2 regions of the Exiguobacterium sp. s70 genome follow, and region 1 is predicted to be linked to the other one. Evidence: predicted binding sites of a transcription regulator. Region 1 holds the regulator's gene; the other holds the start of a gene.

Region 1 (8,055 bases):
TGAATGGAGCTCCTCCCATTCTGCGTACAGTGCCGTGATCGATTCTTTCGTCGCGTCGGACTCGGTCGACAGTTCCTGTGCCCGGGCGAAGTCGTTGAAGACGTCCGGTTCACACAACAGCTGCTCGATTTCCTCGAGACGCGCCTCGTGTTGTTCGATCGTGAGCTCGATTTCCTCGATCCGTTGTTTCATCCGGCGTTCCTCGCGTTGTTGTTCCTTGTCGGCGCGCTGTTTCTTGACGATGACTTGTTTCGTCTCTTCGCGGGCGAGTCGGGCCAGGTCTTCGAGTTCTTCTTTCTTCTCGACGTAATATGAATAATCGCCGAGATACTCGTCGATGCCGTTCGGCGTGATCTCTAAGACGCGCGTCGCGAGCCGGTCGATGAAGTAGCGGTCGTGCGACACGAACAGAATTGTGCCCGGATAGTCGACGAGGGCGTTCTCGAGAATCATCTTCGAATCGAGGTCCAAGTGGTTCGTCGGCTCATCCAAGATGAGCAAGTTCGGTTGCTCGAGCTTTAGTTTCGCGAGCGTCAAGCGGGCCCGTTCCCCACCCGACAATTCATGGACACGTTTCATGACGTCGTCACCGCTGAACAGGAACTGTCCAAGCAGGCTCCGGACTTCTTGTTCGCGCATGAGCGGCCAGTCGTTCCAAATCTCGTCGATGACACGGTTGGCGTCCGACAAGTTTTGTTGTTCCTGGTCGTAGTAGCCGATTTCGACGCCGGTGCCGTAGCGGATGTCACCGGTAAGGGGCGGCTGTTGTTTCGTCAACACTTTCAGGAGCGTCGATTTGCCGACTCCGTTCGGGCCGACGAGGGCGACCGATTCGCCGCGCTGCAATTGGAAGCGGAGCTGTTGGGCGATCGGTTCTTCATAGCCGATGGCAAGATCGCTCGCACTCAATACGTCGTTCCCGCTTTGACGTTTGATTGAGAACGAGAGGACGGCACTGCGCTCATCACCGTCCGGCGCTTCCATCCGGTCGACTTTCTCGAGACGTTTGCGGACGCTCTGGGCCCGCTTCGTCGTCGTCGCCCGGGCGATGTTACGCTGGATGAAGTCCTGCATCTTGGCGATCTCTTCTTGTTGCGACTCGAACTGCTTCTTCTCTTGCTCGTAAATGGCAGCCTTCTGTTCAAGGTACTTCGTGTAGTTGCCGACGAAGCGACGGCTGCGGTGGCGGGACAGCTCATAGACGACCGATACGACGCGGTCGAGGAAGTAGCGGTCGTGGGAGACGATGAGGACGGCGCCTTTATAGCCGCTCAAATACTTCTCGAGCCAGCCGAGTGTCTCGATGTCCAAGTGGTTCGTCGGCTCATCCAAGATGAGCAGGTCTGGACTTTGGAGCAGCATCTTCGCGAGAGCAAGACGTGTCCGCTGTCCGCCGGAGAGCGTATCGATGCGGCGTTCGAAGTCGTCCGGATAGAACCGCATCCCGTGAAGGACAGAGCGGATCGTCGCCTCATATTGATAGCCGCCACGGTCTTTGAACGTATGCTGTTCTTCATCGTAAGACGACAAGAGGCGCTCATAGGCGGCCGGGTCGTTCAAGATGCGCTCAGAACCCATGTCTTGCTCCATGCGGCGCAGCGTCTTTTCTTGTTCAATTAAATCGGTGAAGACAGTCAACATTTCGTTCCACATCGTCTCGTTCGACTCTAACCCTGAGTCTTGGGCGAGATAGCCGATGGTGACATCTTTAGGCTTCATGATGTCGCCCGAGTCATAGTTGTATTCCCCGGCGATGACTTTAAGCAATGTCGACTTGCCGGCACCGTTACGGCCGACAAGGGCGACACGTTCGCCTTCTTGAATTTCTAGTTTGACGTTCTCTAAAATCGGCTCGACGCCGAATGATTTCGATAAGTTATTGACTTGCAGTAGGATCAAGTGAAAAAACCCCTTTCTCTCTATTTAGTATACTTTATTTCTTCCCCATTTCAGGTATATTCATTGAGTGGTCATGTGAATTCGTTTACAATCAAGGTGTATGAAATTAGATTCGTTTGAAACGCGTCGTAAAAAGGAGGCTCTTTCCGTTGAGTCAAAACGAACCAAAGATTCCGCAAGCGACAGCCAAACGGTTGCCACTATACTATCGGTTTATCCAAAGCCTACATTCATCAGGAAAACAGCGTGTCTCTTCTGCTGAACTGAGCGAGGCGGTCAAGGTCGATTCGGCCACGATCCGTCGCGATTTTTCGTACTTCGGTGCGCTCGGGAAAAAGGGATATGGCTATAACGTACAGTATCTGTTAGACTTTTTCCGTAAGACACTGAATCAGGACGAGATTACGAACGTCGCCTTAGTCGGGGTTGGTCATCTTGGGACAGCTTTCGTCAACTATAACTTCCTTAAAAACAATAACACACATATCGTCGTCGGGTTCGACGCAGACGAGACAAAAGTCGGCACGACGATGTCCGGTGTCCCGATTCATCACGTCGATGAGATGGAACAGATCATGAAACAAAACAAGATTGACGTCGCCATTCTCACGGTGCCGTCTGCCTATGCGCAACCGGTCGCGGACGACTTGGTCCGCTTCGGTATTAAAGGCATCTTGAACTTCACACCGGCCAGACTTACTGTGCCGGACACGGTCCGCGTCCATCACATCGACTTGTCGATCGAACTCCAGTCGCTCATTTACTTTATGCAACACTATCCATCTGCTGAGGGGGTCCATCAATAATGGAATTACTATCATCGTTGCTCGTCGTCGGTATTCCTGGGGGAGCAAGTATCTTCATTATCGCCATCGTCGCGCTCATCATCTTCGGGCCGAAGAAATTGCCTGAATTCGGACGCGCCGCTGGTCAAACGCTCCGAGAGTTCAAAAATGCCACGAACGGCATGATGAACGAACATGACGAGAAAGATAAGAAAGAACTTGAGAAGAAAGAGCAGTAATCATGAATCATCAACCTGATCAAGAACGGGCACTGTCCGATCACTTGACAGAGCTGCGGAGACGACTGATGCTGTCGGCATTTGTCGTCTTTGCTTTCTTTCTCATCGCTTTGCCGAGTGTCAAATATGTGCTCGCCTATCTGCAGGCGGACCTCGTCGAACGAGGGCTCGAGCTGAACGCCTTTGGGGTCGCGGACCCGCTCATGATTTACTTGAACTTGGCGCTCGTCATCGGGCTCGTCGCGTCCGGTCCGTTTCTACTGTATCAACTGTGGGCGTTCGTCGCACCTGGTCTGCACCCGAACGAGCGGAAAGCGACGCTCGCGTATATCCCGATCATCTTCATCTTGTTCCTGATCGGTCTCGCATTCGCCTACTATTGGTTGTTCCCGCTCGTCCTCGATATCTCGACGGACCTCGGGCAAGACCTCGGTCTGACGCAAATCATCGGGGCGTCGAACTACTTCACGTTCTTGCTGCAACTGACCATTCCATTCGGACTGTTATTCCAGTTGCCGGTCGTGACGATGTTCTTGACGCGCATCGGTGTCGTGACACCGTACTTCCTGTCATCGATTCGGAAATATGCGTACTTCGCCTTGTTCGTCATCGCGGCCTTCATCACGCCGCCGGATTTGACGTCGCACCTCATGGTGTCGCTGCCGCTCTTCTTCTTGTATGAAATCAGCTTGTCGATTTCACGCATCACGTACCGGGGCGTGCTCCGACGTGAGAAAGAGGCGATGGTGAAAGAACAGATGGATTTGATGAAACAAATGAATGAGAAGTAAACACCATGTCATGCGACGTGGTGTTTTTTTATGATTTTAGGACTATTCATTTTTGAAAAATCGATTTAAAATTAGGAATATAAAATCAAAAATGGATTATTTTTGAAAGTTATGCATTCATAAACAGAAATGAGGAGACAGATGAAAAAGTGGTTGTGGAGCATGCTTGTTGTGCTCATTATGATGGTGGCACCAGGTGTCGAAGTCCGAGCAGAGGACTATACTAAGCCGGTAACTATTCCGACAGGGGAAGTCGTAGGAGATAGTGGGTATGTGTGGCGTTCAGGGGATCCTGAGACGCTTGTTCACATTCAGACCGGTGAAGTGTATACATTACCGATTCGCGTGTCCGTTCTTCATAATATTCACGCGATCGGAGACGGTCGATTCATTTTGGAGGGCTGGCAAGAATGGATGGTCTGGAATCCTCAAACCGGTTCAAAGACGGTCTTTCCAATTGAGGCAGGGAGCGGACTTCATGCGGTCGTAGATATTAATTTGGCAGCAGAAACGGTATTGTGGACTGATGACAAGAAGTATGTCACGACATCGCTTTCGGGCAAAATTCTCGGGTCGATTCAGATGGGAAGTATGTATGAAGCATACGGACTGCTTGATGATGGGAATGTTCTTGCATTCGTGGACGGTCAAGTGACGAAGCGGACGCCGTCGGGTGAGGCGCTTGAAACACTCGGATCTTATACGGGTCAGGTGAGAGGTGCATCCTTAATCAAGGGATCAGATCAGTGGATTGTGGCAAAAGCAGGGGAATCGGATACACTTTTCATCTTTGATTTCGTAACGAAACGATGGATCGAGAAAGAAGCCCCAAGCGTAAGAGACCTCACATGGGAAGACGGCGTCTACTATTTCACGATTCGGAAGACGTATACGACGTTCTATGTTAGTTATAACGTCGCCACAAATGAGTGGCGAGAGGCACCGATTGATGATGTCTTCGTCGAAAGACGTGGTTCATGGTACGTTTTTTCTGAGAATCGATCAGCAGGCTACACGCCCGAGTCATTTTGGAAGGCACCGTGGCAACTGAATGTCAATGTGCCGAAAACGACGACTCGTTATGAAGTAGGTCGTCCCTATGATGTGAACGGAACGGTTACACTCGTTGACGGGACAGTGTTGCCGGTTCCCGGAGATGCCTTGGCTGTCAGTTTAGATCGTCAAGAAGCGCCTTTCCTTTGGGAGCAAGGGAACCTGACGCTACAGACGAATGAATCGTATAACACGATTTTTAAATGGAACGACTTAGAGCGGCGTCTAGACTTATGGGCATCGAACTACGTGCCACTCACACTCGACCCGCCAAAGGGCGTTTTAGGCCCGATTAGCGGGCAGACAACACCGGACACTCCGGTGTTCATCAGTGTGACGAAAAACTTGTATCAAGCCAACTCATCGGATTCGTTGTTGAACTATCAATCGGCGACGGTTCGTTCGGATGAGTCTGGACGCTATACGTGGCAACCGGCGCGTTGGTTCACACCTGGATCGCGTGTGACTGTGAAAATCGGTAGTGGGTCAGGCGTTTACGCGGATCCAATTGAACTTCAGACGGTCAAAGAAAGTGACGATACCTCGTCGAACGACATTTCAGTTTTGACGAACACGGTCACTTCAGGCGTCACGTTAAAAACAACGCCACACGCGGCCGTGGATGTATTGATTCGAAGTGGGAAATACTACGAAATTTCGAATGAGCAGGCAGATGAGGAAGGGCTCATTTCGATTAAAGAGTTCGATACGATGCCAGTAGACATCGGAACAAAAGTCTACTTCAAGTTAAAAGAAGCACCTGCTTCAGCGTTCCGGCTCACGACAGTAGAGACGAGAGTGGAACCGCCTGTCTTTACGTGGACTCGGACGCCATTGATGTATGACAAGTCTATCAACGTCACATCGAGTACTGATCAGGCTTATCGCATCTATCGAAACGGTACGCATGTGGCGACAACCCGCACGATGCCGTACACGTTCGAGACGCCATTAAAAGAAGGGGAAGTCATTCTCGTCACTCGTTCGAGTGGTGATGCGACGTACGAACTCACGAAAACAGTTCGTGCGTTCACACCGACGCTCAGTGTGACGGATACGTTGATGACAAAGACACAAGCGACGCTCTCAATCAAAAAGACGAGCACGGCGACAGTGCGCTTCTATGTAAATGATAAACTCGTCTCGGCCAAACGCCTCTCGACGACACGTTACACCATTCCGGCCAAGCCGGGGGATCGCGTTCGTGTCAAAGCATCGGTCGGGTCGAAATCGCGTGACGTCTCGCTCGAGTTGCCAAAGACATCGTTGTCGACGCTCTCGATTAACGATGAGAAGTCGCTCTGGGTCGGCTACATGATCCCGAACAGCACGGTCACGTTGAAGAACGGTTCGAAAGTATTGGCTACTGCAAAGGCGAGCAGCACCGGACGTGTGACGCTCCGCTTCACGCGGCAACCAGTCAATGCGACGCTCTCGTTGACGAGTCAAAGTGGCACGTTCCGCCATGTACAGACGGCGAAAGTGACGACTGGACCGACTCCGACGCTCGTGACGACGATTCCATCGAGCGCATCGAAGACACTGAAGGCGACATCGAACGTCGCGTACGGCACCTTGACGCTCACGCGGGGGTCGACGGTCATCGCGAAGAAGACGGTGACGGCCACGTCGACAACGCTCAGCTTCACCCCACAAAAGAAAGGAACGAAATTGACACTCCGTCTCGTGACGCCAAAAGGCCGAAGCGTGACGAAGACGATTTATGTTCGTTAACTGAGAAGCCATTCGCGATGATGCGGATGGCTTTTTTTAGAGATGGGGAACAGAGGGAGGACGTGATACGATGGAGCCAATCAAACAATAGGTCAGGGGGAGAAGCGATGGCTTGGGAGTACTACGGGGATGAACTCATCATCATCGGCGTGTTGACGACAATTTTGTTGATTGCCGTGCTGAACTTTCTGAAGTCGCGATTCAAGCGGAGACTCGCCTTCTCGTTGACATTGCTCGTCGTGGGGTACGTATCGTGTATCATCGGACTCGTCTTCGTCCGTGGTTGGGACGCGCTGGGCTGGATTTTGATTGGCTTCAGTCTGTACGTGATCGGCCTCCTCACCTATATCAGCGTCGTCACTTACCACTGGTTTAAAGCAAGACGCACGACCCATTCATGAATGAACCGTTCCGGTTGCGGAGCGTTTTTTTTGTTGTCACATCAGCCGTTCAAACTTTAGACATAATTACGTGAAAAAGTGAGCAAAGGGATTGTCAAACCTTCTTGTGAAATAGTACACTAAGTTCAGAAAGTAAATGTGATATTTATCACAAACACTAACTTGCCCACACCTCAAAGGAGAGACAACCATATGAAAATCGCAGTCATCGGATGTACACACGCAGGAACAGCAGCCGTCAAAGGATTACTCGCCAAGCACGACAATCTCGACATCACGGTATATGAGCGCAACGATAACGTCAGCTTCCTCTCGTGTGGGATCGCCCTCCACGTCGGTGGTGTCGTCAAACGTGCGGAAGAGCTCTTCTATGCATCACCGACCGAACTCGAAGAACTCGGCGCGACGATGCGCATGAAGCACGACGTGTTGAACATCGATACGGAAGCGAAGACGGTCCATGCGAAAAACCTCGACACGGGAGAAGACGTCTATGACACGTTCGACCGTTTGATCGTCACGACTGGTTCATGGCCGATCGTCCCGACACTTCCTGGCATCGAGATGACTGGGATTGAGCTCTGCAAAAACTATGGCCACGCCCAACGCATCATCGAGCGGGCAAAAGACGCGACGAACATCGCCGTCATCGGTGCCGGCTATATCGGTGTCGAGCTCGTCGAGGCGTTCGAAGTGTACGGCAAACACGTCACGTTCATCGATAGCGCCGACCGTATCTTGAACAAGTACCTCGACAAGTCGTTCACAGACCAACTCGAGGCAGACATGACGTCACGCGGCATCGACCTCGAGCTCGGCCAGACGGTCGAAGCATTCCGTGGAACTGAAGGGAACGTCACACACGTCGTGACCGATAAAGGTGAGTTCGAGGCCGACCTCGTCATCCTCTGTGTCGGCTTCCGCCCGAACACGGGACTCCTTCAAGGCCAAGTCGACATGCTCGGCAACGGCGCCATCATCGTCGACGAGTATATGCGCACGAGCAACCCGGACGTCTTCGCGGCTGGTGACAGCTGTGCCGTCTATTACAACCCGGCGCGCACACATGCCTACATCCCGCTCGCGACGAACGCCGTCCGCATGGGAACGCTCGTCGCTGAGAACTTGATCGCACCGCGTGTCCGTTATCAAG
Region 2 (8,055 bases), on a different contig from region 1:
ACATTATGATTTAAACCAGTAAGAAGAGTGGTAAAGAACAACAGACCAGTTGTTCTTTACTTTTTTTTTGTGCAGGAATTCACGGGTTGGAGGCGAATAGTAGAACACATGGATTTTTTTTAGGAAGGGAGCCACAAATAGATGGAAGAGAAAATCGTTTCCTTGAAACAACAAGGACTAACGTTAAAACAGATTGCAGAACAATTAGACATGCCGATCGGGAAAGTCCAGTACGCTTGGCGCAAATGGCGTTCCCAACACGGTGAACCAGCCAAGCCGGTAGCCGCCGCTCCAAAACGAAAGACCGAAGGGAAGAAAGCAATGACACCGAAATCGAAGCAAGTACCCGCCTCATCTGGGACGCAGGTCGCTTCGACGCTGCAACATGAGCTGCCAGTCCAATCACCGCTTCTAGATAAAGGCCCAGATGGGTTCTGGAAGCTCCCTGACCGTTATGATCAAGATTTGATGCATGCGGTCGTTCAATCGCCGAACGCCGTCTACGTCTTTTGGGAGGTTTCTGACAGCGTCAAGGAGACGTTGTCGATGCAGTTCATGCGTCCGTGGGAAGATTTGCCGAAGGCGTTCCGTATCCTCGACATCACGTTGCTTGATTACGCGAGCGGGCATGCGAACCGTTCATATACGTTCGAATTACCGGAGATGACGAACAGTTGGTTCGTTCGGCCACTCGATCCGAACACGACGTATGTGTTCGAGTTTGGGATTCGGACGATGGAAGGGGAGTTTCTTCCGTTGCTCGCATCTTCACCGATTGATACGCCACGTGCGGAGCCAGCCGGCCATGGTCGTTTCGCTGAACCGGTACGACGTTGGCAATACGGGGAAGTCGAGTCTCCTGAACTGCTCGACACGCTACCTAAATATTCTGCATACCGATTCGTGCGCTGAGGAGGATTTATTTGATGAAACCAGGTTATTTTTCACTCGTCCTTCATGCCCACCTTCCGTACGTGCGACATGAAGAGAAACACCGCTTAGAAGAGAGATGGGTGTATGAAGCCATCTCCGAGACATATATCCCGATTCTGTGGCAAATCGACCGTCTGCAAAAGCCGCTTCATTGGACGGTCAGCATTTCACCGCCCGTCGTCGAGATGCTCGCCGACCCGCTCGTCCAGGACCGTTACGTGGAACATTTGGATGAGATGCTCGAATTGATTGAGATTGAGCTCGCCGAAGGACGGAGCGAACAGGAAGTTGAGACGCTCCATTTTTATCGCGGGCGCTACACCGATTTGAAAACAACGTTCCTGCATTGGGAAAAGAACTTGAACCATGCGTTCCGTACATATCGTGAGCAAGGGTTCATCGATATGGTCACATGTACGGCGACGCACGGCTTCAACCCGCACTTGTTCACGGAGCAGGCCGCCCGCACGGAAATCCGTACCGGTTTGAACTGTTTCGAGCGTCATTACGGGTTCCGCCCGACCGGCATTTGGTTGCCGGAGTGTGCCTATACGCCGGGTGTCGACCGCATCTTGTACGAGGAAGGCGTTCGTTATACGTTCGTCGATGAGCACGCTTTACTCGATGCCGACCCTACTCCGGACAAGGGGATTGGCGCACCGGTCTACTCGCCGCATGGCGTCGCCTTGTTCCCGCGTGACCAAATCATCTCCGGGAAGATTTGGAGCTCGATGATCGGGTATCCGGGCCATCCTGACTATCGCGAGTTTTATCGTGACCTCGCCTATGACCGCGACTGGGCGTATATTGAAAAGTTCATGCACCCAGAAGGGATTCGATTCGATACCGGTCTGAAGATGCACCGCATCACGGGCGACTCGGATGAGAAAGACTATTATGTCCGCGCCTGGGCCGAACATCAAATCGACAACCACGCCCTCGATTTTGCGCAGACGCTCGAAGGGCATCTCGAGGCCCATGGTGGACAAATGTTCCCGCCGTTCCTCGTGACGGCACCGTTCGATGCCGAGTTGTTCGGACATTGGTGGTTTGAAGGACCTGAATTCCTCGGAAAGGTCGCCGAGCGGCTCGAAGAGTTCGGAATCGAGACGATTACGCCGGCCCTGTTCCTCGAGCGCCACTTCCAAGACCTCGAGACAGTACACGTCTCGATGAACACGTGGGGGCGTAAAGGTTATGGTGACGTGTGGATCAACGAGCGCAACGAATGGATGCTCCGCCACTTGCACATGATGGAGACACAACTCGTCAAAGACGTGGCCGATTATCGTCACGCCTCACCGCTCGTCGATCGGGCGCTCATTCAACTCGTGCGACATTACGTCCTCGCCGTATCGAGTGACTGGGCCTTCATCCTCGACGGACAGACGACGGCCCAATATGCAGCCGAACGCTTCCGCGAGCACACACGCCTGTTCGCTGAGCTCGAGACGGCACTGTATCAAGACAAGTTATCGGATGAACTGCTCGCCGACCATTATCGCGCGTATCCGTTCCTTGATGATGTGGACATTGACATCGACACGTTCCTGTCTCCGCACGACTATTACGTGACTGAGGAACGTGGCAGTGAAGGCGAGGCGATTCTCGTCTTGACGCCAGAATATACAGGCAACGTCGTTGGTGATCTCGGACGCCGTGTCATCGACGAGGTCGAAGCCCGGGCGGCGGAAGGCGAGACGGTGTACGTCTTGACCCCGTTCAAGGAAGGGTTACCGGAGTATGAACGTCACAACCACGTCCACGTGTACCGCGTCCGTCTGACGAGCCCGTTCTTGGAGCACGTGATGAACCAAGTCGCGGCCCAAAACGTGGCGTACGTCAAACTTGCGCATGAGCTCGTGGCCAAAGTTCCGTTCAAAGCGATCCATCAATTTGATTGGATGACGATTCCTGCGGCACGTTCGCTTGCGAAAGCACTACAAGTTCCGTTATACTCAACTATGTTGTCCTTTGAAACGACCCGCAATCCGCACGGACACGGCGGTCTGTTCGACGCGATTCACCGAATCGAGAACAGCGTCCTCGCTGAAGCCGACACGGTGTACATCTGCGAACAACTATCGACTGAGGAAGTCGGAATGCGCTATGCGATTGGTGATAACGTAAAAACCTGCCTGCCGCTCGATGCTTCGCCATACGGGCAAAAACGTTTGAAAAAGAACACGAAATAACCTTGCTTTTTCAAATAAAAATTGGTAGGATAATTGAGTATGCTTAGACTGTAAAGCAAAAGCACTTGATACAACATTAGTAAGATGGGAGTGAAAGAAATGCGCGTTAAAATCACACTAGCTTGCACAGAAACAGGCGATCGCACGTACATCACGAAGAAAAACAAACGTAACAACCCAGAGCGCCTCGAATTGCGCAAATACAACCCACGTCTCCGTCGTCACACGCTTTACCGCGAAGTGAAATAATGAGACTGGCCGTCACTCATGTGGCGGCCTTTTTTTTGAACAAGGGGGAATTGAAGTGATTGAAAAGAAACAACTTCGGCAAGACGTACATCGTCAAATCCGTGAACTCGACGACCGGTCGGACCGGGACCGCGTCATCATACATACATTGACCGAACTGAAGGCGTGGCAAGAGGCGGACACGGTGGCTGTCACGCTCGCCCTCGATTTAGAGATTGATACGTTGCCGCTCATCCGCTTAGCATGGAAGGCAGGAAAATCGGTGTTTGTGCCGAAAGTTACGAAACAGGGACTCACGTTCCATGAGATTCATTCGCTAGAAGACCTCGAGCCGGGCGTCATGAATATATTGGAGCCGACGACTGAAGCGACGATGCGCTCGATTGACGTCTGTATCGTCCCGGGCCGCGTGTTTGACCGGTCCGGCTATCGAATCGGATGGGGAGGCGGCTACTATGATCGCTACCTCGCCACGTACAAAGGGACGACCATCGCGTTGGCCTATGACGTTCAACTGCTCGATGAGATCCCGATTGAGCCACACGACATTCCTGTCGAATTCATCGTGACGGAAAGGGAAACGATTTTATGTTCGCCATCTTCGTTGTAACTTGTCTGGTGGCCTTTGCCGGCTATCGATTGCGCTCGTTGACCCGCTCCGGTGCCGTCTTGACGGTCGTGACGGGGACGGTCATCGGCTACGGTTTCGGTTGGTTCGGGCTCTATTTACTCGGTGTCTTCTTCTCGACATCGTCGCTCGCCTCGAAATATCGTGCCCGGGACAAGGCGCCTGTCGATGAGATTGTTGAGAAATCGGGTCCCCGTGATTTCGTACAAGTGCTCGCCAATGGGGGCGTCGGCATGGTGACGGCGCTTGGAATGATTCTTGCGCCAAACGATGCCTGGTTATTCGCCTATGTCGCCTCGATTGCCGCGGCGACGAGTGATACGTGGGGATCTGAGTTCGGCGTCCTCGCCAAGCAGAAACCGCGCTCGATTCGGACGTTCCGTGAAGTCGAACCGGGAACGAGTGGTGGGGTGTCCGTGTTCGGTACGGTCATGTCGATTGTCGGGGCCACGGTCATCATCCTCGCCTCGCTTCCATTTATCGAGATCGATGTGACGTTCGCGCTCGTCTTGATCGCTCTCGGATTGAGCGGCAGCGTCGTCGACACATTGTTAGGGGCCACGGTGCAACGGAAATATCGATGCCGTGTGTGCGGCAAGTTGACCGAGAAGAAAATGCATCATCATGAGCCGACGGCTTATGTGTCGGGCTGGCGTTTTCTCGGCAATGACGCCGTCAACTTTTTGTCGATCGCCGCGGCCGCGACGATTAGTTTCCTCTTGTTACGATGAGGGTAGTACAGAAAATGTAGATGTTTCAAACGAATGTGAATTTTGTCACAATATCGCCAAAGTGAAAACGGTTTCCTTAGTAGTGAGTGTTTGTGAATGATGTTACAATCTTTATGTAACAGACATAACAAAAACATGAAACAGATTGTTCGAAGGGTGGAGAATCAATATGGAAACATTAAATCATGCAAAAGTAACACGCGTCGCGCTAGTTGGGGCCGGAGCGGTCGGTGCCAGCTTTGCGTACCAATTGACGACAGCAAGTCTTTGTGAGGAACTCGTCATTATCGACATCAACAAATCGAAGGCGGAAGGCGAAGCGATGGACTTGAACCACGGCGTCTCGTTCGCTTCTTCACCGATGCGCGTCTGGGCAGGGGACTATACGGACTGTGGTGCAGCAGATATCGTCGTCATCACTGCCGGTGCTCCGCAAAAACCGGGTGAAACTCGCCTCGACCTCGTCGAGAAGAACGCCAAAATCATGAAATCGATGATTGGGGACATCATGGCATCTGGATTCGACGGCATCATCATCATCGCCTCGAACCCGGTCGACATCATGACACATTTGGCTTGGAAATACTCAGGTTTACCGAAACACCGCGTGTTCGGATCAGGAACGGTACTCGATACGTCACGTCTCCGTTACATGCTCGGCGACTATTTCAACGTCGATCCACGCAACTGCCACGCCTACATCATGGGTGAGCACGGAGACACGGAATTCGCGGCCTGGAGCAACGCCCGCATCTACGGGAAGTCGGTCGAGCAGTTGCTTGAAGAGAACGACGAATATACATGGGAAGACCTCGAAGACATCTACGTCAACGTTCGGGACGCGGCGTACCACATCATCGAGCGCAAAGGCGCGACATACTACGCCATCGGCCTCGGTTTGCTCCGTCTCGTCAAGGCTGTGCTCCGTAACGAGAACACGTTGTTGACGGTCGGCGCACATTTAGATGGTGAATACGGCTTGAACGATATCCATATCGGTGTACCGGCCATCATCAACCGCCAAGGAGTCCGTCAAGTCGTGGAAATCGAGTTGTCAGACGAAGAAAAACAAAAGATGCATCATTCGGCAGAAGTGTTATTGAAAACGATGCAACCTGTCTTATAAGAACGATTACTCGTTCTGTCATGACCGTAGTTGGCTACCGCCACTACGGTTTTTTTGTGGACCGACGGAAGAGCGGGGCAGATTGGGGCGATGCTCGATTTTGTCGTCCCGCCTAAATTCCTTTAGAATGAAAGTATAGAAGGAGGTGAGCCAACATGACAGAACCAGCATGTTTTTGGGAAGATGTATATCGTGCCGTCGAAGCAGGAGGACGCATCGAGGGCGTCTTAGAGCCGTCGCGGGCACTTTTATTGTTCGACACGAAAGCCGGGGATGTCTATCACCTCTACATACGGACAGATAAGGCGTGGGCGAACCATGTCGCCTTGGACGTCGAGGCGGTCATGAACTCGTTTCGCTTGGCCCGAATCGGCCGCGAGAAGCTCCATGTCCACATTTATGGTGACCCGCTCGTCGATGAAGAGCGTCTGTCGTCGCTCAAGTTCCCGATTGCGGCAAAAGTGAAGCTCGAGATGCGGCCGTGCGCCGAAACGGAAACGTCATATCGCCCGCGTGCCGTCGCTCTCGACCAACAACGGAAAAATGAACTGAAGCAACGGTTCGCCTTTGGGAAGCCTCAGTTCGTCTATGCGCTCATGTTCGTGACGTTCCTCGTCATGTGGTTCGCCGAATCAATCGGCTCGACGCTCGATCCGAACACGCTCATCCGCTTCGGTGCGAAAGTGAATCCTCTCATCGACGAAGGAGAATGGTGGCGACTGATCACACCGATGTTCCTTCATATCGGTTGGTTCCATTTCGCCATCAACATGTTCGCGCTCTGGTCACTCGGCCCGCTCGTGGAACGGATGTACGGGTCGACGCGTTTCGCCACCATTTATCTGTTGGCAGGTGTCATCGCCACGGTCGCCTCGTATGCGTTCAGCGAAGCCATCTCGGCCGGCGCGTCCGGGGCATTGTTTGGGCTTGTCGGCGCACTGCTCTATTTCGGACTGCGCGACCGCTCCTTATTTATGAAGACACTCGGCCCTCCACTGTTTATTATGTTAGGATTAAACGTGGGACTCGCTTTCGTCCTTGGCGCTAGTTTGGACCATTCCGCACATGCGGGTGGACTCGTCGGGGGCTTTCTGATGGCGGGAGTGGTCGGCTTACCGGATGAACACGTGAAGAAACGTCGCCTGCTATTTGCGGGGCTCATGTTCGTGGCGTCCGGCGCATTATTTTGGCTCGGCTACAATCGATGACAAAGGAGTAAGGGTATGATTGAAACGTTGAAGCAATTGGTTGAAATTCCAAGTCCGTCCGGGATGACGGACGAGGCAATCGGATTCGTCGAACAAGAACTGTCGGCACTCGGGATCCCCACGAAACGCTTGAACAAAGGGGCGCTTCTGGCGACATTTGAGGGCAAATCGGATCGAGCACGTCTGTTGACGGCCCATGTCGATACGCTCGGCGCGATGGTGAAAGAAATCTTGCCGAGCGGCCGCTTGCGCTTGACGCAAGTCGGCGGATACGCCTGGACCGCAATCGAAGGGGAGAACTGTCTGGTTCATGCCGAGACGGGTGCGCCGATTGAAGGAACGATTCTCATTCATCAATCGAGCGTCCATGTCTATAAGGACACGAATAGCGCCGAACGGACGGCGTCAACGATCGAAGTGCGCTTGGACGCGGACGTCCATACAGCCGAAGACGTAAGGTCCCTCGGCATCGAGGTCGGGGACTTCGTCTCGTTCGACCCGCGCTTCCGTCAGACCGACGCCGGTTATATCAAATCACGTCATCTCGATGACAAGGCGTCCGTTGCCATCTTGCTCGATTTGGCGAAAGATCTGGTCGAGGCGGAGTTGCCACACCCGGTCCATTACTTGATCTCGAACTATGAAGAGGTCGGGTTCGGGGGAAACGCCGGAATTCCCGAGGCGGTGACTGAATATATCGCTGTCGATATGGGTGCGCTCGGGGACGGGCAACACTCTGACGAGTATACAGTTTCGATTTGTGCGAAAGATTCGTCAGGCCCGTATGATCTCGGGTTGCGCCGTCAATTCACCGCGCTATGCCGTAAACATGACATCGCCCATAAAGTCGATATCTATCCGTACTATGGATCGGACGCCTCGGCTGCAATCGGAGCCGGCTACGATGTGCGCCACGCGCTCGTCGGACCAGGCATCGAGTCAAGCCATAGCTATGAGCGGACGCATCTCAAATCGCTCGAAGCGA

The links. Region 1 encodes Rex, which represses fermentation and respiration genes when NADH is low (regulators of the CRP and FNR family bind a similar motif). Its sites were predicted from a motif close to TTGTGAAATATTTCACAA; they were not measured.
Region 2: the regulator Rex is predicted to act here: its motif matches at 4,770-4,787, upstream of KNP84_RS00500 (L-lactate dehydrogenase).

What each region holds. Positions count from the first base shown of each region.
Region 1 is NZ_JACSLV010000007.1:78,133-86,187, reverse strand. Features, by position in the region: gene KNP84_RS14130 (ABC-F family ATP-binding cassette domain-containing protein) at 1-1,899, opposite strand, end outside; gene KNP84_RS14135 (hypothetical protein) at 1-1, opposite strand, end outside; gene KNP84_RS14125 (redox-sensing transcriptional repressor Rex) at 2,049-2,705, shown strand; gene KNP84_RS14120 (twin-arginine translocase TatA/TatE family subunit) at 2,705-2,923, shown strand; gene tatC (twin-arginine translocase subunit TatC) at 2,926-3,714, shown strand; gene KNP84_RS14110 (hypothetical protein) at 3,856-6,501, shown strand; gene KNP84_RS14105 (YesK family protein) at 6,609-6,902, shown strand; gene KNP84_RS14100 (FAD-dependent oxidoreductase) at 7,095-8,055, shown strand, end outside.
Region 2 is NZ_JACSLV010000001.1:83,133-91,187, reverse strand. Features, by position in the region: gene phoU (phosphate signaling complex protein PhoU) at 1-22, shown strand, start outside; gene KNP84_RS00525 (DUF4912 domain-containing protein) at 142-912, shown strand; gene KNP84_RS00520 (1,4-alpha-glucan branching protein domain-containing protein) at 927-3,128, shown strand; gene rpmG (50S ribosomal protein L33) at 3,213-3,377, shown strand; gene KNP84_RS00510 (5-formyltetrahydrofolate cyclo-ligase) at 3,433-3,987, shown strand; gene KNP84_RS00505 (DUF92 domain-containing protein) at 3,966-4,736, shown strand; gene KNP84_RS00500 (L-lactate dehydrogenase) at 4,906-5,862, shown strand; gene KNP84_RS00495 (rhomboid family intramembrane serine protease) at 6,018-7,070, shown strand; gene KNP84_RS00490 (M42 family metallopeptidase) at 7,086-8,055, shown strand, end outside.